One region of the Delftia sp. PE138 genome, then DNA from elsewhere that is predicted to be linked to it. Evidence: predicted binding sites of a transcription regulator. Region 1 holds the regulator's gene; each other region holds the start of a gene.
The links. Region 1 encodes FNR, which switches genes on or off when oxygen is low (the NO sensors DNR and NnrR bind a similar motif). Its sites were predicted from a motif close to TTGATNNNNATCAA; they were not measured.

Region 1 (6,689 bases):
GAGAACGGGGATGATGCCGGGAAGCCTCCCCGCAAAGTCATTCCGATCACGCCTGCCGACCCGGACCCGGGCCAGCTGGTGTCGATGTTCGAGTCCGAGAAGAAGGTCTACCCGCGCTCCATCAGCGGTGTCTTCGCACGCTGGCGATGGGCTCTGGTGTTTCTCACCCAACTGGTTTTCTATGGCCTGCCCTGGCTGGAATGGGGGCAGCGCCAGATGGTGCTGTTCGACCTGGGGGCGCGGCGCTTTTACCTGTTCGGGCTGGTGCTGTACCCGCAGGATTTCATCTACCTGGCGGGCCTGCTGATCATTTCGGCGCTGGCGCTGTTCCTGTTCACGGCCGTGGCCGGTCGCCTGTGGTGCGGCTTTTCCTGCCCGCAGACGGTCTACACCGAAATCTTCATGTGGGTGGAGCGCAAGGTCGAGGGCGACCGCAGCGCGCGCATGCGCCTGGACAAGAACGGCTGGACCTTTGAAAAGCTCTGGAAGAAGTCGCTCAAGCAGTTGCTGTGGATTGCCATTGCCCTGTGGACCGGCTTCACCTTCGTGGGCTACTTCGTGCCCATCCGCGAGCTGGGCGGCGAGCTGCTGGCGCTGCAGGGCAGCTGGCAGGTCTTCTGGGTGCTGTTCTACGGCTTCGCCACCTATGGCAACGCCGGCTACATGCGCGAGCAGGTCTGCAAGTACATGTGCCCCTATGCGCGCTTTCAGAGCGCCATGTTCGACCGCGACACCATGATCGTCAGCTACGACACGGGCCGGGGCGAGCCGCGCGCGCCGCGCACCAAGAAGGTGGACTACAAGGCCCAGGGCCTGGGCGACTGCATCGACTGCAAGATGTGCGTGCAGGTCTGCCCCGTGGGCATCGACATCCGCAACGGCCTGCAGTACGAATGCATAGGCTGCGGTCTGTGCATAGACGCCTGCAATTCCATCATGGACAAGATGGAGTATCCGCGCGGCCTCATCCGGCTGACCACGCAGAACGCCATGGCCGGCCTGTGGCGGCGGGCCCAGGTGCTGCGCCGCATCTTCCGTCCGCGCGTACTGGTCTACTCGGCCGTGCTGATCGGCCTGAGCATGGCCATGATCGTGAGCCTGGCGCTGCGCCAGTCGGTCAAGGTCGACGTGATACGCGACCGGGCGTCGCTGTCGCGCATCGTCGCGGGCGGCAAGCTGGAAAATGTCTACCGCCTGCAGATCATGAATGCCACCGAGCAGGCCCAGCGCTACCGCATCAGCGCCCATGGCCTCGACGGGCTGGAGCTGGCGTCCGAGCAGGAGGTCGAGGTCGGCCCGGCCGAGACGCGCGGCATTGCGGCGCGGCTGCAGATTCCCTACGGTTCCGCCGAGCCGGGCTCGCACACCGTATTCTTCGATATCGATGCCGTGCATTCAGGCGCGGGACGCGCGTCCGAAAAGGCCGTCTTCCTGGTGCCCCGGTGATATGTCTGGCCGGCACCGCCCAGGCTGCGCCGGCTGTTTGAAAGAAAGAGGTTATCCATGTCTTCCAGTCCCGCAGTCTCCGCGCCCGCCACGGCCCCTTCGCATCCGGACGCCGGCAAGCCCTGGTGGAAGTTCGCCCATGTCTGGCTCGTGGTGGCCGGCCCGGCCGCCGTCGTGGTGGCTGGCGTGGTCACGGCCGTCATTGCGATCAATGGCGCCGATCCCGTGATCGATCCTGACTATTACCGCAATGGCATCACCATCAACGAGCGTGCCGATGGCGTGCGTGAAGTGCCCAAGAGCCTGGCGCCCGCGGTCACCGGCCGCAACCACGCGGCCACGCCCGCGCAGGACCATCCCACGGACCGCTGAACGCAGGAAAATGCCGTGCACAAGGCCGCAGTCGCGGCCTTTTTTGCATGGTGGATGGCATCTCCAGCATGCGCGAGGGCCAAGGGTTTCCTACAGGCAGTGCAGGGTGCGCAGGGCTTGGCACGGTGCGCGGGCGGCGCGCACAATGAAAGCCACCCCTCGACAGCTCAAGGAGATCGCTGATGTTGGCCCAACGCTGGATGTGGATTGCCTGGCCGGCCTTTCTGGCCGCCGCCGTGATGGAGATGCTGGTATTCGCCTTCGTGGACCCGCTGGAGCTGCACTGGCTCGGCGACCTGGGCTGGTCGCGGCAGGGAATCTACACGCTGGCCTTCTTCGCCTTCTGGGGCGTGACCATGCTGTCCAGCCTCATGACCACCATGCTGGGACGCTCCACGCACGATCTCAACGACGGCGTGGTCTCCGAGCCGGACCCAAATCTGGCCATGCAGGGCCTGGGGCGCGATTGAACCTGCGTGCACTGCAATGGCAATGAAAAAGGCCCGCGACAGCGGGCCTTGTTCATTGCCGGGGGGTGGGGCCTTGCGGCCTCACTGGCACTGCTGGCTGTTGACGATGCGCTTGAGCGCGTCCGTGTCCAGGATGCGCAGATGGCGCTGGCGCACCTCGATGATGTTTTCCTCGGCAAACTTCGAGAAGGTGCGGCTCACCGTCTCCAGCTTCAGGCCCAGGTAGCTGCCGATTTCCTCGCGCGTCATGCGCAGCACCAGTTCCGACTTGGAAAAGCCCCGGGCGTGCAGGCGCTGCACCAGGTTGAGCACGAAGGCGGCCAGGCGCTCCTCGGCACGCATGCTGCCCAGCAGCAGCATCACGCCATGCTCGCGCACGATCTCGCGGCTCATGACCTTGTGCACATGGTTTTGCAGGGCCGTGACCTCGCGCGACAGGTCCTCCAGCTTGTCGAAGGGCATGACGCAGACCTCGGCGTCTTCCAGCGCGACCGCATCGCAGGTGTGGTGGTCGTTGACGATGCCATCCAGGCCGATGATCTCGCCGGCCATCTGAAAGCCCGTGACCTGGTCGCGCCCGTCCTCGGTGGCCACGCAGGTCTTGAAGAAGCCCGTGCGGATGGCGTACAGCGAGGTGAAGGACTCACCGTTGCGAAACAGCAGGCCGCCGCGCTTGACCTTGCGGCGCGTGGCCACGATGTCGTCGATGCGCTGCATCTGCTCGGCATCCAGGCCCATGGGCATGCACAGCTCGCGCAGGTTGCAATTGGAACAGGATGCTTTGATGGTCTGAAGGTTCATGGAGTAAACATCAGCGGCGCAGCAGTGCGCCGGCGGTGACCTCGTGGATGGCGATGAGTTGGATCAAATTGTCGCAGCACTGCCGCGAACAACTCTTGATATGAGTCAAGGACGCGGCCAATGGGCTGCGGCACAGTGGACGACATTAGAGGAAAAAACCCATGACCGCTGTCACCCCAGAGCTGCTGCGTCGCTTCGACGTACCGGGGCCCCGATACACCTCGTTCCCCACTGCCGATCGTTTCGTGGAGGCTTTCGGTGCTGAAGACTATATCCTGGCACTTGAGCACCGCAAATCGAGTACCGCAGCGCGGGCCATGCCTTTGTCGCTGTATGTGCATGTGCCGTTCTGCGAGTCGCTGTGCTACTACTGCGCCTGCAACAAGATCGTGACGCGCCACCACGATCGCGCTGCCGTCTACCTGGACTACCTGGCGCGCGAGATGGCCTTGCACACGGCCCATTGCGGCAAGGGTCAGGCCGTCAGCCAGCTGCACCTGGGCGGCGGCACGCCCACCTTCTTCTCGGACGATGAGCTGCGCACGCTGATGGCCCTGCTGCGCGAGCATTTCAAGCTGGAGCCGGGCGGCGAATACTCCATCGAGGTCGATCCGCGCACCGTCAGCGTCGAACGCCTGGCCGTGCTCAAGGAGCTGGGCTTCAACCGCCTGAGCTTCGGCGTGCAGGACTTCGACGAACAGGTGCAGATCGCCGTGCACCGCGTGCAGCCGGCCGAGCAGGTGTTCGCGCTGGTGGCAGCGGCACGGCAGCTGGGCTTTGCCTCCATCAACGTGGACCTGATCTACGGCCTGCCCAAGCAGACGCCCGAGTCCTTCGAGCGCACGCTGGCCCAGGTCAATGCGCTGCGGCCCGACCGCATCGCGCTCTATGCCTATGCCCACCTGCCCGAGCGCTTCAAGCCGCAGCGGCGCATCGCGGCCGAGGACCTGCCCCAGGGCGCCGACAAGCTGGCCATGCTCTCGCGCTCCATCGCGGCCTTCATGGAGGGCGGCTATGTCTACGTGGGCATGGACCACTTCGCCTTGCCCGAGGACGCGCTGGCCGTGGCCAAGCGCCAGGGCCGGCTGCATCGCAACTTCCAGGGCTACAGCACCCAGCCCGACTGCGACCTGATTGCGCTGGGCGTGTCGGCCATCGGCAAGGTGGGGGCCAGCTACAGCCAGAACGCCAAGACGCTGGAGGAGTACTACGACGCCATCGACGCCGGCCACCTGCCCGTGGTGCGCGGCCTGGCACTGTCGCGCGATGATCTGGTGCGGCGCGCCGTCATCATGGCCATCATGTGCCAGGGCGCCGTGTTGTTCGAGCCCATGGAGCAGGCCTGGCTGCTGGGCTTTCGCGAGTACTTCGCCCCCGAGCTGGCGGCGCTTCAGGACCTGCAGGCCAAGGGGCTGGTGCAGATCAGCGACGAGGGCTTCCAGGTCACGCCGATGGGCTGGTACTTCGTGCGTGGCGTGGCCATGCTGTTTGACCGATATCTGCAGGCCGACAAGAACCGGGCGCGGTTTTCGAGGATCATCTAGGCCCCATGCTGTTGTCGCTGCTCTGGACCGCTTTGATCATGGGGCTCGTCGGCGGGCCCCATTGCCTTGCCATGTGCGCCGCGCCCTGCGGCGTGGTCACGGGCGGGGCGGGGCAGGGCACGGTACAGGGTGGTGGGCAGGTGGTCGCCGTCCATGGACTGCAAAGCCGGCTGTGGCTGCGCACGGCGCTGTTCCATGGCGGGCGGCTGGCCGGCTATGCCAGCCTGGGCGCTGCCTCGGCGCTGGCCATGGAAAGCCTGTCCTGGCTCACCAGCCAGACCACGGCGCTGCAGCCGTTCTGGACGCTGACCCATGTCGCCGTGATGGCCTGGGGCCTGGCCATGATGGTGCAGGCCCGCCAGCCCGCCTGGCTGGAGTCTGCGGGCCGCGCCGCCTGGCGGCGCGTGCAGCCCTGGGTGTCCGCCCCTGGCGGCACGCTGGCGGCGGGCTATGCCTGGGCGCTCATGCCCTGCGGACTGCTGTATTCGGCCGTGCTGGTCGCCGCGCTCAGCGGTGGCCCCTTGCAGGGCGCATCGGCCATGGCGGCCTTTGGCGTGGGCAGCGGGCTGTGGCTGGTGGCCGGCCCCTGGCTGTGGCGGCTGGGCCGCCAGCGCCTGAACGGCCTGCGTGCCGAATGGGGCACGCGGCTGGCCGGCCTGATGCTGGTGGGCGTGGCCGTGTGGGCGCTGTGGATGGACCTGATCTACAAGCCCAGTCTCTGGTGCCGATGAACAACAGCGGGGGACAGACTTGGTCCTGAGGGTCGCGGATTGCCTGCAAGGCCCTCAGAACTGGAGATAATGCCCGAATCATCGGCTTACATTTGCCGATTCCTTCAGCCTCGGGGCCGTTGCCGCGCGTGAACCATTCCGTCCTCATCGATATCCGAGACCTCCGTCCGGGCATGTTTGTCCAGCTCGATGTTGGATGGCTGAACCATCCCTTTCCGGTCAGCAGCTTCAAGATCACCTCCAGCGCACAGATCCAGACCCTGAAATCCCTGGGCCTGGAGGCGGTGCGCTGCGTTCCGCACAAAAGCGACGCCTGGCCGGCCGAGGTGCGCACTCCGCCGCCGCAGCCGCTGCCCGCTGTGGCGGCCGCTGCAGCCGAACCCGCCGAGGAACCTGCACCGGCAGCGCCGCTGCTGCTGTCCGTGCCCAACTGGCGCGGCCGGCTGGAGGACTGCAATGCGCGCTTTCAGAAGGTGGAGCGTGGCTATGTGGCCATCGAAACCACCCTTGCCAGCGCGCCCGAGCAGGCGCGCATGCCCACCGAAGCCCTGGTCGACGGCTGCCTGGCCGAACTGGCCGGCCCGCAGGACGTGGCGATTCACCTCCTGTCCGATGGCGTGGGCAGCAACCAGAGCGTGCATGCCGTCAACGTGACCGTGCTCGGCCTGCTGCTGGGCCGCGCCCTGGGCCTGGAGGCTGCGCTGCTGCGCGACCTGGGCCTGGCGGCGCTGCTGCACGATGCCGGCAAGCCGGTGGCCGGCGCCGAAGGCATGCACGGCCTGGCCCTGGAGTCTTCCGTGCCCGACGCGCTGCGCGACCGCTACGAGCGCCATGTGGGTGAATCGGTGGCCATCGCCATGCGCATGGGCCTGTCGGCCCAGGTCACCACCGCCATCGCACAGCACCATGAATGGGCCGACGGCACGGGATTCCCGCTGAGCCTGGTGGCCGAGGACATGGAGCTCACGGGCCAGATCCTGGCCCTGGTCAACACCTATGACCGCCTGTGCAATCCCGGCGATGCGCAGACGCCGCACACGCCGCACGAGGCGCTGTCCATGCTGTTCAGCCGGCTGCGCGACAAGTTCGCCGCGCCCGTGCTCAATGGCTTCATCCGCATGATGGGCGTGTTCCCGCCGGGCTCGGTGGTGGAGCTGACCGATGGGCGCCATGCCATGGTCATGTCCGTCAATGCATCGCGGCCGCTCAAGCCTTCGGTGATGGTCCATGACGCCAGCGTGCCGGCCGCCCAGGCGCCCGTGCTGGCGCTGGAGCTGTTTCCCGCGCTGGGCATACGCCGGGGCGTGGCTCCTGCGCAGTTGCCG
Region 2 (6,689 bases), on a different contig from region 1:
AACACCACCGGCAGCCCGGCACTGGACGGGGTGGCCTGCACTGCCGCACCCGGCACGGACCAGCGCGGCGTGGTCAGGCCCCAGGGTGCGCGGTGCGACATCGGCGCCGTGGAGGCGAACGTCTTCCAGGCGGCATTGACCGTGCTGGCCAGCGGCGCGGGCGGCGTATCGGCGCAGGCCTCCCCGCCTGCAGCCACGGGTGCCATACAGGACTGCGGCCGCCCAGGCGGCCTGTGCCAGGCCGGCTATGGCTACTTCGAAGGCGCGCCCACCCTGGTGACCCTGGCCGCCACACCCGACCCTGGCCATGCCTTTGCCACCTGGGGTGATGCCTGCAGCGGCAGCACGTCCACGTGCAGCGTCACCATCGATGCAGCCAGGAGCGTGCAGGCCAGCTTCACGGCCTTCAGCGTCACGGCAAGCCTGCCCTCCGGCACCTACGGCACGGCCTACAGCCAGCCGCTGGCGCCCGTGACCAGCGGCGGCGTGGGGCCGTTCAGCTACAGCGTGGGCGGTTTGCCCGCAGGCTTCAGCCAGGCCGCCGGCACCCTTTCGGCTCCAGCCACGCAGGCGGCAGGCAGCTACAGCTTCACGCTGACCGCCACCGATGCCAACGGCGCCACCACCGAACCCGCAGCCGTGACCGTGGTGATCGGCCCGGCAGCCACCAGCGCCCACCTGTCGGCCTCCCCCGCTGCGCCAGGCCATGGCCAGAGCGTGACTTTCAGCGCCCAGGTCACGCTGCCTGCCGGCGCCAGCGGCACGGTGGATTTCTTGAACGGAACGCAGGTGCTGTGCGCCAGCGTTGCGGTGACCGGCGGGCAGGCCAGCTGCAGCGTGCCCCGGCTGCCACCGGGCACGGCCACGGTGCAGGCGCGCTATGTGCCCGGTGATGGCAATACCTCCGGCTCGGACAGCAACACCGTGACCGTCACGGCGGCCCCCGCACCATCTGCAGCGCCCATTCCAGCGCTGGGCGCCGGGGGGATTGCGCTGCTGAGCCTGCTGACCGCAGCGGGCGCGGCGTTGTCGCGCAGGATGGGCACTTCACGGAAAATCGGCGCTGGCACATCGCCACGCACCTCCAGGAGTTCCCCATGACCGCATCCGCAAGCCGGAGCCCGCTTTCACGCCGCAGCCTGCTGGCCGCCAGCGCAGCCACCGGCCTGGCCCTGTGCGAAAGCGCCCTGGCCGCCCCCGCCGCCCCCGGGAAAAGCACCGAAGCCGCCGTGCTCACCATCAGCGGCCCCGGCGTGCGCGGCAACCGGGGGCCGCTGGACCCGGTGGCCGACCTGCTGCTGAAAAACCATGGCCTGGCCTTCGACTCGGCCTGGACCACAGGGGCCGGTGCGCTGGAGCGCCTGCCCACGGTGGAGATCACGCCCCATATCGAATACGACGGCCAGCCCCACCGGCTGCGCGGCCCGCTGCTGGCCACCGTGCTGCAGGCGGCCGGCGTGGACAGCGCCGCCGCAGCGGCCAAGGGCCAGTGGATCACCCTGCAGGCCATCGACGGCTACCGCGCCCAGCTGCCGCTGGCGCAGGCCTTGCAATGGCGCATGCTGCTGGCCACGCACATGGACGGCCGGCGCCTGGGCCTGGGCGGCCTGGGCCCGCAATGGGCCATGTATGACGCCGACCGCATTGCCGATCTGGCAGGCAAGCCGCTCAAGGAACGTTTTGCGCAGGCGCCCTGGGGGCTGTACCACATGGGGCTGCACGCGCAGCAACCCCAGGGCTGAAGCTGGCTTCAGAGCGCGGCAGGGCGCGCATTTGAAGTACCATTTCGCGATCCCCTCGGGGGATACGGGCTTGGCGGCCCGGAACAACGTAGGCGCAGCAGCCGCACGCCTTTTGATGAGGCAGCGGCTTTTCATCTTCCCGGTGCTGCGCCGGGCACGGTTCCGTTTTTGGCGGGGCTGTGCGGGACCTCCGCAAGGGGGTGCCAGTTCATGCCAAAGGAGCCGCCATGTCTGACCTCGATGCACTCAGCGGAGCACACGCCTCCCCGCCTTTCTTCTCTTCCCCGCAAGTGCCGAGGGAAGAGACCAGCCTGTACTACCCCATTTCCGAATACGAGGTCTATCGCCTCAAGGACTGCATGCACCAGATGGGCCTGGTGATCGACCTGTGCTGCATGGCCGGCCCAGACCAACAACTGAGCGACCTGGGCGGACTGATGAGCTTCCTGACCGCACAGCAGCGCGCGCTGCGGGGCACGCTGCAGACCGTGCAGGCGCGCAAGGCGACGCCGGGGCCGGCATGTGATCCGGACCCCGGGGGTTGATCAGGCCAGGTGCTGGTCGAAGAAGGCCAGCGTGCGATCGCGCGCCTGCAGGGCGCTGGCCTCGTCGTAGGCGCTGCGCTGGTCGCAGTTGAAGCCGTGGTCTGCGTCGTACAGGTGCACCTGCACATGCTTTTGCGCCTGGGCGAAGGCCTGCACGGCGTCCACGGGAATGTGCGCATCGCGCCGGCCGAAGTGGGCGATGACGGGGCACAGCGGCTCGCGGCCCATCTCCAGCGGCGTGGTCATGCCGCCGCCGTAGTAGCAGGCTGCAGCCGACAGGCTGGGCAGGTTGCAGGCCGCGCGCCAGGCCCACAGGCCGCCCCAGCAAAACCCCACGATGCCCACCTTGCCGCCGGGCACCAGCGTGGCGGCATGGGCGATGGCGGCCTCGATCTCGGGCAGCACGCCGGGCTGGGGCAGCGCCTCGGCGGCGGATTTCAGCGCCATGCCCTTGGCACGGTCGGCGTCGCCGTAGCCCAGGTCCACACCCGGCTCCACACGCGTGAACAGTGACGGCGCCACGGCCACATAGCCCCGCGCCGCAAGCCGGTCGGTCACGGCGCGGATATGGGCGTTGACGCCGAAGATCTCCTGCAGCACGACGATGGCACCGCGCGCGGGCACGTCGGGGCGGGCCACCCAGGCCGGCGAAGACGTGCCATCCAATGAAGTCAACTGCACAAAACTGCCCATGTCCGCGTTCCTTTCTGTCTGAGAACCTGTTGTGATTTCCCGGTGGGCGGACGCGCCCCGCAATGCTGTAATGGCGGCGGGCCGGCCCGTGCGGCAATTCTTTCACAGGAGACATTCGATGGAACGAAAAGTCGTGCTCATCACCGGCGGCAGCCGCGGCATAGGCGCCGCAACGGCACGCATGGCAGCGCACCGGGGCTGGGACGTGGTGATCAGCTACCAGCACCAGCGCGATGCGGCCGAGGCCGTGGTGGCCGACGTGCAACTGGCCGGCACCCGCGCGCTGGCCGTGCAGGCCGATGTGGGCGACGAAGCCGAGGTGCTGGCCCTGTTCGGTGCGGTGGATGCGCAGTTCGGCCGGCTGGATGCCCTGGTCAACAACGCCGGTGTGGTGGACCGCGCGCAGACCGTGGCCGAGATGAGCGTGCAGCGGCTGGAGCGCATGTTCCGCGTCAATACCATCGGCAGCTTCATCTGCGCGCGCGAGGCCGTGCGGCGCATGAGCACCCGCCATGGCGGAAGGGGAGGCGCCATCGTGAACGTCTCCAGCATCGCTTCGCGGCTGGGCGCACCGGGCCAGTACGTGGACTATGCGGCCGCCAAGGGCGCGTTGGACGTGATGACGCTGGGCCTGGCCAAGGAAGTCGCCGCCCAGGGCATACGCGTGAACGCCGTGCGGCCCGGCTTGATAGAGACCGACATCCACGCCAGCGGCGGACAGCCCGACCGCGTCGAGCGCGTGGCGCCCAACGTGCCCATGCAGCGCGGCGGCAGGGCCGAGGAGGTGGCCGACGCCATCCTCTGGCTGATGTCCGACGGCTCGCACTACACCACGGGCAGCCTGGTCGATATCTCGGGCGGCAACCTCTAGCTCCAAGGCAACCATGGACCTCAAACCGCTGATCACTTTGGTGGCCATCATCAACCCGCTGGCCATCGTCCCCTTCTTCATCCACTACACCGAGGGATTCAGCGCCCAGCAGCGCCAGCAGACCATTCGCACGGCGGCGCTGGCCTCGTTCTGCGTGATCGCGGCCTGCGCCATCATCGGGCTGCAGGTGCTGGACTTCTTCAACATCTCGCTGCAGAGCTTCCAGGTGGGCGGAGGCCTGCTGCTGCTGATCAGCGCGATGAACATGCTCAACGCCCGCCCGGCCGAGGAACGGCCCAACGCGCCCACGCTGGCGGCAGGCGCGGAAAAGGCCGCCATGGGCAACAGCATTGCCGTGGTGCCGCTGACGATTCCGCTGCTGACAGGGCCGGCCTCCATGTCCACCGTGGTGATCTATGCCGACCAGGCACGCACCATCTGGCAGCACCTGGCGCTGGTGGGCTATGGCGTGGTGGTGGCGCTGGTGGTGATGGTCTGCTTTTCGCTGGCCGACCCGATTGCGCGCGTGCTGGGCAAGACCGGCATCAACGTGATGACGCGGCTCATGGGCCTGATCCTCGCGGCCCTGGCCGTAGAGGTGATGGCGGGCGGGCTGGTGAAGATCTTCCCCATCCTGGCCTCGCCCGCGATCGTGCCCTGAGCGGGCTGGCTGGCCGATTGAAGGCCCGCCGGATCAGGCCGGCACGGCCCGCGCGCGGTCGGCGCTGCCGTCGCAGGCACCGCCGCAGCCCGTGATGGGCTGCTCGGGCAAGGCCTCGGGGTGGGCCAGCGAGCCCGTGGCGGGATCGAAGCCCGCGCTGCGCAGATGCAGGGCCAGCGCCGCATCCATGGTCTGCGCATGGTGCACGAACCAGGCCGCCAGCTCGCCCGCCATGCTGCGGATCACGGCCAGATCCCCCGCTGCCGCCTTGGCCGCCCCCTCGCGCATCACCTGCAGCACCACCTTGTGCTGCAGGCTGTGGCAGTTGGTGCTGGTGAACCGCGTGGACTGCATCCAGCGGTCTTCCTGGTCGAAATGCACCTGCGTATGCGCGATCAGCTCATCCCAGCGCACGCACAGCTGCGCATCATCGGCCGCCTCCACCTCGGCCAGCAGCAGCACGAACTCCTGGTGCACCTCGTCCATGGCCGGCAACTCCAATGCCAGCGCTCCGCTCCATTCCAGCACGGCCATACGCTTCTCCTGCCTTCATCGTGAAAGACTGCAGCTTAGGAACAGCACCGCCCAACCCGTTTGACCCACATCAGCCAACCCGAAAACAGCAAAGCCCCGCGAGCGGGGCTTGGTCAAGGCGGATAAAACTGGCGCGCCCCAACATCAGGGACGCCAAGCAAGAGCCGCCTCGCGGCGAGGGGGTCGTCCCCCTCCCCCGCGAAGCGGGTAGAGAGGGGGAAGCGGCGTCAGCCGCTCAGGGGGAGCTTACTGTCCATATTTACGCTTGGCATCCGCCACGCAGGCATCCTTGGCGTCACCGCTCATGGTGTCGCAACGGGCCTTGGCAGCCTTGTAGTCGGCTTCGCGGGTTTCCTCGGCAGCGTCCTTGCGGGTCTCGGCCACGTTGGCGGCCTTGGCGGCAGAGTTGGCGGCAGGTTCGGCCTGGGCCTTGTTCACCTTGGCGGCTTCGACGGCACGCACATGAGCAGCCTTGGCATCCTTCACGCAGACATCCTTGGCGTCGCCCTTGAGGTCATCGCACTTTTCCTTGGCGATGTCGTAGTCCGCATCAGCCTTGGCCTTGAGTGCCTTTTCGCTGTTCTTGGGCGAAGGATTGCGGCGCGATTCCAGTTCAGCCTTGGCGACGTTTTCCTGGCCCTTGGCCTGCTTCTCGCAGACGTCCTTGGCGTTGTCCTTGAGCGGCTTGCACTGTTCCTTGGCAGCCTTGTAGTCGGCCTCGATCTGGTTCTTGGCGGCCGTGTGCTCGGCATTGGTCATGGCCATGGCGCCGGAGGCCATCAGGCCCAGGGCGACGGCGGACAGCATGTGGCGAAAGCGTTGCGGTGTTTGCATGATGGAACTCCTTGTATTTGTACTGAGGTGGCCCTTGGTGCCTGCGGCGGCGGGCCTTGGGTGCATGCCCTGGGGGCATGCCGGCTGTCGAGGAGCGGATGGGGGCGCCGGCCAGGGCGACCAGCCCATCCGCAGTCCACCCTCGTCAGTCTTCGAAGCGGAAGTCGGGGTTGCGCTTTTGCCAGTCGGTCAGCTGCTTTTCGGCAGCGTCGCGGGCCAGGCCCTGGCGCTCCTGCAGCTTGCCCAGGAATTGCTCGCGCTTGCCGGCGATCACGTCCAGATCGTCATCGGTGAGCTTGCCCCATTGCTCACGGATCTTGCCGGTGAATTGCTTCCAGTTGCCCTTGATGCGGTCTTCATTCATGGCTTGTTCCTTTCAGTGATGTTGAAGTCGTGCCGTGCAATCAGGCCTTGTTTTTTCAAAGCCGCGATCTGCATCAGCGACGGTTTCACTGTAAAAAACCTGCGCGCCGCGCGCCGTAGTCTGGACCTAGTGTTGACGGTCGTCCCAGGGGCAGCCGAGACGGTGGGATCGGGACTACAGCCCCTGACGGACGCGCGGGAAGCGCTGGGTCAGGCGCGGCCCGCCCCTGCCCTGAGTACCCGGCCTTTTCCCCGTATGTCCGCGCCTGCGCCGTGGCGGTTGCGGGGTTGCAAGCCTGCCGAAGGACAGGCTTGCTTCGTGATCTGACCTTTCTTGGCGAATCAAGAAAAGGGCAGTCGGCTGCCGGGCCGAGACCCGGCCTCGAAAAGCAACCATCCGGCAGGGGCAGAAAAAGTCCACTTGCTTGCAGAGCCAGTTGCCGAAA
Region 3 (6,689 bases), on a different contig from region 1:
CCCTGGTAGGCCATGTCCACAAAGGGGATCAGGCCGCGCTCCACGATCACCGGGATCAGTTGCTGCCACTGCTCGCGCGACAGGTCCACGCCCGTGGGGTTGTGGCAGCTGGCATGCAGCAGCACCACGCTGCCCGAGGGCAGTTCGCGCAGCGTCTGCAGCATGGCGTCGAAGCGCAGGCTGCCCGTGGCCGCGTCGTAGTAGGGATAGCTGTGGGTGCGCAGTCCCGCGCCCTGGAAGATGGCCAGGTGGTTGTCCCAGGTGGGATCGCTGAGCCAGACCTCGGCGCCGGGGAAATAGTGCTGGATGAAGTCCGCGCCCAGCTTGAGCGCGCCCGAGCCGCCCAGGGTCTGCACGGTGGCGATGCGCTGACTGCGCACGGCCTCATGACCGGCGCCGAACACCAGGTCCTGCACCAGCTGGCGGTAGGGAGCAATGCCTTCGATGGGCAGGTAGCCGCTGGGGCTTTGCTCGCGGGCCAGGGCATCGCCGGCCTGGCGCACGCAGTCCAGCACGGGCAGGCGGCCGGCCTCGTCGAAATACAGGCCGATGCTCAGGCTGACCTTGTCGGTGCGCGGGTCCTGCTGAAAGGCTTCCATCAGCGACAGGATGGGATCACCGGGGTAGGGAGGGACGTGGCTGAACATCGAGGCGCGGGCGGTATCGAGGGGGGCAAGAGTCGTCATGTGTCTAAGGCAGAGAGAGAAACGGGAGGCCGGATGTCACCGGGCGGGAACCTGGGCTTGGGTGGATGTTGGGGTCTGGGTTGGGGTTGGGGTCTGAGGGGAGGGCTGGCCGGCCGGCCGGCGATACCAGATGGCGTAGACGGCGGCCAGCAGCAGCAAAAAGGGCAGGCCCGTGAGCACGGTCAGGCGGAATACGTCGGTGAACAGCGTGGACACCAGGGCGGCCAGCATCAGCGCCGCGCCCAGCAGCGTCAGCACCGGAAAGCCCCACATGCGAAAGGCCAGCGGCCGGTTGCCCTGGCGCACCCAGTGGATGCGGAAGAACAGGTGGGTCACGAAAATCATGAACCACGTGAACATGGCGCCGAACATGGCCACGGCCATCATCAGCATGAAGGACTGCTCGGGATTGATGATGTTGAACAGCGTGGCCACGGCAATGCCCAGGCAGGACAGCAGCAGCGCCGGCAGCGGCACGCCGCGCGAGTTCACGCGGCCCAGCACGGCGGGCGCATGGCCGGCGCGCGAGAGGCTGAACATCATGCGGGTGGTGATGTACAGCTGGCTGTTCATGGCCGACAGGGCAGCCACCAGCACCACGAAATTGACCACGCTGGCCGCGCCGGGCAGGCCGATGATCTCCATCACCTTGACGAAGGGGCTGCCCTCCTTGCCGGCGGCCGACCACGGCACGATGGCCAGCATCAGCGCGATCGTGGCCAGGTAGAACACCACCAGGCGCACCATGGTGGAGCGGAAGGCGCTGGTGACGGCGCGCTGCGGGTCCTTGGCCTCGCCGGCGGCCACCGCGATCATCTCGATGCTCAGGTAGCTGAAGATGGCGATGATCACGCCCACCCAGGTTCCCCACAGGCCGTTGGGGAAGAAGCCGCCGTTGTTGACGTAGTTGGCAAAGCCCACGCCGTCCGGACGGGCGCCGAACACCACCCAGGCGCCGACCACGATAAAGGCCGCGATGGCGATGATCTTGATCATGGAGAAGCTGTACTCCACGGCGCCGAAGGCCTTGACGCTCATCATGTTCACGCCGATGAGCGCGCCCGAGAAGATCACCACCCAGGCCCAGCGCGGCACCTCGGGGAACCAGTAGCCCATGTACAGGCCCACGGCCGTCACCTCGGTGCCCACGGCCAGCACCACGCAGGCCCAGTAGGCATAGCGGACCATGAAGCCGGCCATCGGGCTGATGTAGTGCTCGGCATAGGCGCCGAACGAGCCCGAGGTCGGGTGGGCCACCGTCATCTCGGCCAGGCAGCCCATGAGCAGCAGCGAGATCACTGCGCCGATGGCATAGCTGATCAGCACGCTGGGCCCGGCAAAGCCGATGGCAAAGCCGCTGCCCAGGAACAGGCCGGTGCCGACGGCACCGCCGATGGCGATCATGGTCATCTGTCCGGCGGACAGCTGCTGTTTGAGTCCGGCTTCGCGCTGGACGATGTCTTCGAAGGCTGGCATGGGTTGTTGTCTCCGTTGCTGTGGGGGGCTTCGGAGGCGGATGCTATGGACGGCCTTCGCGGGGCGTTTAGTAGTTATCCCTAAATCGACTTGATCTTGGATAAGTTATTCTGTGAAACATGAATTCATAGGTGGTTTATGCCAATCGACATCGACAGAACGGACCGGCTGCTGATCCGCGCCCTGCAGGACAACGCGCGGCTGACCTCGGGTGAGCTGGCGCAGCGTGTGCATTTGTCGCAGTCACCGTCATGGCGGCGCATCAAGCGGCTGGAGGACGAGGGCGTGATCACCGGCTACCACGCCGCGCTGAGCCGGCGCGCCATAGGTTTTGGCGTGCTGGCCTTCGTGATGGTGGGTATAGACCACCAGAACGAGGAGTCCTCGCGCCATTTCCAGGAAGCGGTCTGCGCCATTCCCGAGGTCGTGATGTTCCATGGCATCTCGGGGCCGGAGGACTTCCTGCTGGTCGTCGTGGCGCGCGATCTCGACGCCTATTCCGATCTGCTGCTCAGCCGCCTGCACCGGCTGCCCGGCGTGCGCCAGGTGCACACGCATTTCTCGCTGCAGGAATTCAAGGGACAGCTGGCGGGGCTGCCGGTGGAATGACGGCTGGTGGCGCCTGGCAGGCTGCTAGAGCAGGCCGCTGTCCAGCGCCTGCATGCCATGGCGCACGCGCACGCGGTTGCAGGCATCGCTGCCGGCGGCGAACTCGCGGCAGGGCGAGGGGCGCCATTCATAGATGCCGCAATGGGCCTTCTCGCCCACCTTGCCGACCAGGGCCGCGCAGCGGGGACGCGCCCAGTCGGTTCCGCGCATGCGGCAGGTGTGGTCGGTGACTTCCTCGGCCAGCCCGGCTGGCACGCGGCCGCCCTGCGCCTGCGACTCGTGCACGGAAAAGTCCACGCGAAACGATGCGCAGCAGGCGCCGCAGCTCAGGCAGGGATGGGTCATGGCGTGGGGAGGGGAGTGCGCAAAGGCCGTGTCGGCGTCGGCCGCCATTGTGCCGCGCGCCGCCCGCCTGGGCCCGCCAGGGGGCAAAGCCGGGAACGCAAAACCCTGTCCCGCACTCCGATACCATGCGCGGTCCCGCCGCCCGGGTTCGATCAAAATCAAAATGAGAATAAAAATCAATTGATACAACACGCCATGCATTCGATGAACCCCGCGACGGACGCTGCGGCTCCGTCCACGCTGTCCGCGCCTCCCATGTCCTCCTCTGCTGCCGTTGCCGCCGTTGCTGCCACCACGGCCATCACCCTTGATGCCCTGCCCCGCCAGGTATCGGCGCGCGTGGTCGAGCTCCATGCCGCACGCGATGCCAGCGAGCAGGAACTGCTGCTGCGGCTCATGGAGATCGGCTTTCTGCCCGGCGAGCCCGTGCGCATCCTGGCCGCGGGCTTTCCGGGCGACGACCCGCTGGCCGTGCGCGTGGGCCAGACCACGTTCGCTTTGCGCCGCCATGAGGCGGCCCTGGTGCGCGTGGCGCCGGAGGCGGTGGCATGAGCGCGTCGTCCTCTCCCAAACTCATCCAGCCGCTGCAGCCTGCCCAGGGCGGCGGCGGCAGCGGTGATTCCGCACTGCGCCTGGCCTTGCTGGGCAACCCCAACTGCGGCAAGACGGCGCTGTTCAACCTGCTGACCGGCGCACGCCAGAAGGTGGCCAACTACGCGGGCGTGACCGTTGAGCGCAAGGAAGGCTGGCTGAGCACGGCCAGCGGCCGGCGCGTGCGCGTGCTGGACCTGCCGGGCACCTACAGCCTGCACGCCCACAGCGAGGACGAACGCATCACGCGCGACATCGTCTCGGGCCGCCATGCGCGCGAGGCGCCGCCCGAACTGCTGGTCTGCGTCACCGACGCCACCCATCTGCGCCTGAACCTGCGCCTGGTGCTGGAGGCCCAGCGCCTGGGCCTGCCCATGCTGCTGGTGCTCAACATGAGCGACATGGCCAGGCGCCAGGGCATCGATATCGACCGCGAGGCGCTGTCACGCGCCCTGGGCATGCCCGTGCTGTCCACGGTGGGCGTGCGCCAGGACGGCGCGCGCGAACTGCTGCAATGGCTGGACGGCCCCGAAGCCCGCGCCCTGGCGGCGCCGCAGCTGCAGGCCCCGGCCCGCCCGGGCGATGCGCGCGAGCAGGTGCTGGCCCTGCACCAGCAGGTGGCCCGCATCATGGCCGACTGCGTCAAGGAGCCCGTGGCGGATACCCGGCGCGACGACCGCATCGACGCCGTGGTGCTGCACCCGCTGTGGGGCATGCTGCTGCTGGCGGCCACGCTGTTCCTGATGTTCCAGGCCGTGTTCAGCTGGGCGCAGCCGCTGATGGATGGCATCGAGGGCGGCGTTTCGGCCGTCTCGGCTCTGGTCAACGAGCACATGCCCGAAGGCGCGCTGCGCAGCCTGCTGGCCGATGGCGTGATCGCCGGCACGGGCGCCGTGCTGGTCTTCCTGCCGCAGATCCTGATCCTGTTCCTGTTCATCCTTGCACTCGAGGATTCGGGCTACCTGCCGCGTGCCGCCTTTTTGCTGGACCGCATCATGGGCAAGGTCGGCCTGTCGGGCCGCTCCTTCATTCCGCTGCTGTCCAGCTTCGCCTGCGCCGTGCCCGGCATCATGGCCACGCGCTCCATCACCAGCTGGCGCGACCGCCTGGTGACCATCATGATCGCGCCGCTGATGACCTGCTCGGCGCGCCTGCCGGTCTATGCGCTGCTGATCAGCGCCTTCATTCCCGAGCGCACGGTGGGCGGCATCTTCAACCTGCAGGGCCTGGTGCTGTTCGCGCTGTACGTGGCCGGCATCGCCAGCGCCATGGCCGTGGCCGGCGTGGCCAAGCTGGTGGGCCGCAGCGCCGGCCCCACGCCGCTGCTGATGGAGCTGCCCTCCTACCGCTGGCCCAGCCCGCGCAGCCTGGCCCTGGGCCTGTACGAGCGCGCCATGATCTTCCTGCGCCGCGTCGGCGGCTTCATCCTGACCGTGAGCATCGTGCTGTGGTTCCTGGCCAGCTACCCGGCGCCGCCCGATGGCGTCACCGAAGCGGCCATCCGCTACAGCTTTGCAGGCCGCATCGGCGGCTGGCTGGAGGTGGTGCTGGCGCCGATCGGCTTCAACTGGCAGATCGCCATCGCCCTGGTGCCCGGCATGGCCGCGCGCGAAGTGGCCGTCAGTGCCATGGGCACGGTCTATGCACTGTCCGCTGCCAGCGACGAGGCCATGGCCGAGCAGCTGGGGCCGCTGATCGCCCATACCTGGTCCCTGGCCACGGCGCTGTCGCTGCTGGCCTGGTTCGTGTTCGCGCCCCAGTGCATTTCCACGCTGGCGGCCGTGCGGCGCGAGACCAATGGCTGGCGCTATCCGCTGCTGATGACGGGCTACCTGTTCGCGCTGGCCTACCTGGCCAGCTTCATCACCTACCGCGTGGCCCTCGCGCTGGGCGCGGGCTGAGGAGGGCCTTGAGCATGTGGCAAAACATCATCGTGGGCGTGATCGTGGTGGTGGCGGCCGTGTCCCTGGTCTGGCGCTACCTGCCGGCAAGTTGGCGGCTGAAGGCCGGTCAGCTGCATCCGTCGCTGGCGCCCAAGGACGGGGGGGGCTGTGGCGGCTGCAGCGCCTGCGGCGGAGACAGCTGTGCACCGGACAGGCGCCAGCCATAGCGCCAGATCGGTCGCCAGGCCGGTCGCCAGGCCGGTCGCCGGGCCGCCGGCCGGTTGCACGCTCAGGCAGCGGCCAGCCAGATGCGGGTGCCGTCATCCAGCGCAGGCAGGCCATGCGCCAGGCGCGCAGCGTTGCAGCGGTCCGTGCCCATCTCGAATTCCCGGCAGGTCGATGAGCGCTGCTCGTAGATGCTGCATGCCACCTGTTCGCCGCAGCGGCCCGTGAGGGCCGTGCAGCGCACGGGGCGGCGCTCGGTGCCGTTCATGCGCCAGCGGTTGCCGTGGACCTCATGGGCCAGTTCATCGGGAACGGTGCCGCCCATGGAGCGCAGCTCGTAGACGGAAAATTCGACACGGAAGTGTTCGCAGCAGACGCCGCAGTTCAGGCAGGGATGCAGGGCTTCGGACATGGAAGTTCTTCTTCGGGAGACAGCAGGGCACGCACAGGCTTGCCGCGCCCGGTGCCCGGGGCGGCGCATAAGGCTGGGAAGAGGGGGTGCGGCCCTAGGTATGGCCCTGGAGGAACTTCAGATAGAAGGTGTGGATGCGCACGAACAGCGCACGCACCCGGGCCGCGAAATGCCGGCGCGGCCCGAAGAACGAGGGCACGCGCGTATGGCGTGCAATGTGCGGATGGCGCAATGCGCAGCCGCCCAACGGAAACACCGCCTGGGGGCGCTTGGCCTGCAGGCGGTGTCTGGAGTGTTCGTGGCTCAGGTGCATGGGTGTGAGGGAATGCGCCTGGGCCAAAGGAGTGGGCGTGATCAGCCCGGCTGGCGGCCCAGCAGCAGGTACTCCATCAGTGCCTTTTGCACATGCATCCGGTTCTCTGCCTCATCCCAGACCACGGACTGCGGCCCGTCGATGACCTC

Region 2: a site for FNR is predicted at 5,107-5,120, ahead of HFGMBDPB_RS27755 (hemerythrin domain-containing protein). Genes of this name have one in related genera too.
Region 3: a site for FNR is predicted at 3,265-3,278, ahead of HFGMBDPB_RS21055 (FeoA family protein). Genes of this name have one in related genera too.

Annotation. Positions count from the first base shown of each region.
Region 1 covers NZ_JABEPN010000005.1:365,145-371,833, reverse strand. The annotation lists gene ccoG (cytochrome c oxidase accessory protein CcoG) at 1-1,446, shown strand, start outside; gene HFGMBDPB_RS19165 (FixH family protein) at 1,504-1,818, shown strand; gene HFGMBDPB_RS19160 (hypothetical protein) at 2,001-2,288, shown strand; gene fnr (fumarate/nitrate reduction transcriptional regulator Fnr) at 2,370-3,089, opposite strand; gene hemN (oxygen-independent coproporphyrinogen III oxidase) at 3,251-4,633, shown strand; gene HFGMBDPB_RS19145 (sulfite exporter TauE/SafE family protein) at 4,639-5,364, shown strand; gene HFGMBDPB_RS19140 (cyclic di-GMP phosphodiesterase) at 5,538-6,689, shown strand, end outside.
Region 2 covers NZ_JABEPN010000013.1:14,696-21,384, forward strand. The annotation lists gene HFGMBDPB_RS29950 (choice-of-anchor Q domain-containing protein) at 1-1,101, shown strand, start outside; gene HFGMBDPB_RS27730 (molybdopterin-dependent oxidoreductase) at 1,098-1,742, shown strand; gene HFGMBDPB_RS27735 (hypothetical protein) at 1,970-2,287, shown strand; gene HFGMBDPB_RS27740 (dienelactone hydrolase family protein) at 2,288-2,980, opposite strand; gene HFGMBDPB_RS27745 (SDR family oxidoreductase) at 3,099-3,851, shown strand; gene HFGMBDPB_RS27750 (MarC family protein) at 3,865-4,512, shown strand; gene HFGMBDPB_RS27755 (hemerythrin domain-containing protein) at 4,546-5,046, opposite strand; gene HFGMBDPB_RS27760 (hypothetical protein) at 5,293-5,880, opposite strand; gene HFGMBDPB_RS27765 (CsbD family protein) at 6,026-6,244, opposite strand.
Region 3 covers NZ_JABEPN010000006.1:255,438-262,126, reverse strand. The annotation lists gene HFGMBDPB_RS21075 (amino acid aminotransferase) at 1-647, opposite strand, end outside; gene HFGMBDPB_RS21070 (amino acid permease) at 723-2,162, opposite strand; gene HFGMBDPB_RS21065 (Lrp/AsnC family transcriptional regulator) at 2,301-2,771, shown strand; gene HFGMBDPB_RS21060 (YkgJ family cysteine cluster protein) at 2,796-3,116, opposite strand; gene HFGMBDPB_RS21055 (FeoA family protein) at 3,312-3,668, shown strand; gene feoB (ferrous iron transporter B) at 3,665-5,608, shown strand; gene HFGMBDPB_RS21045 (hypothetical protein) at 5,623-5,817, shown strand; gene HFGMBDPB_RS21040 (YkgJ family cysteine cluster protein) at 5,880-6,227, opposite strand; gene HFGMBDPB_RS21035 (hypothetical protein) at 6,322-6,540, opposite strand; gene argF (ornithine carbamoyltransferase) at 6,582-6,689, opposite strand, start outside.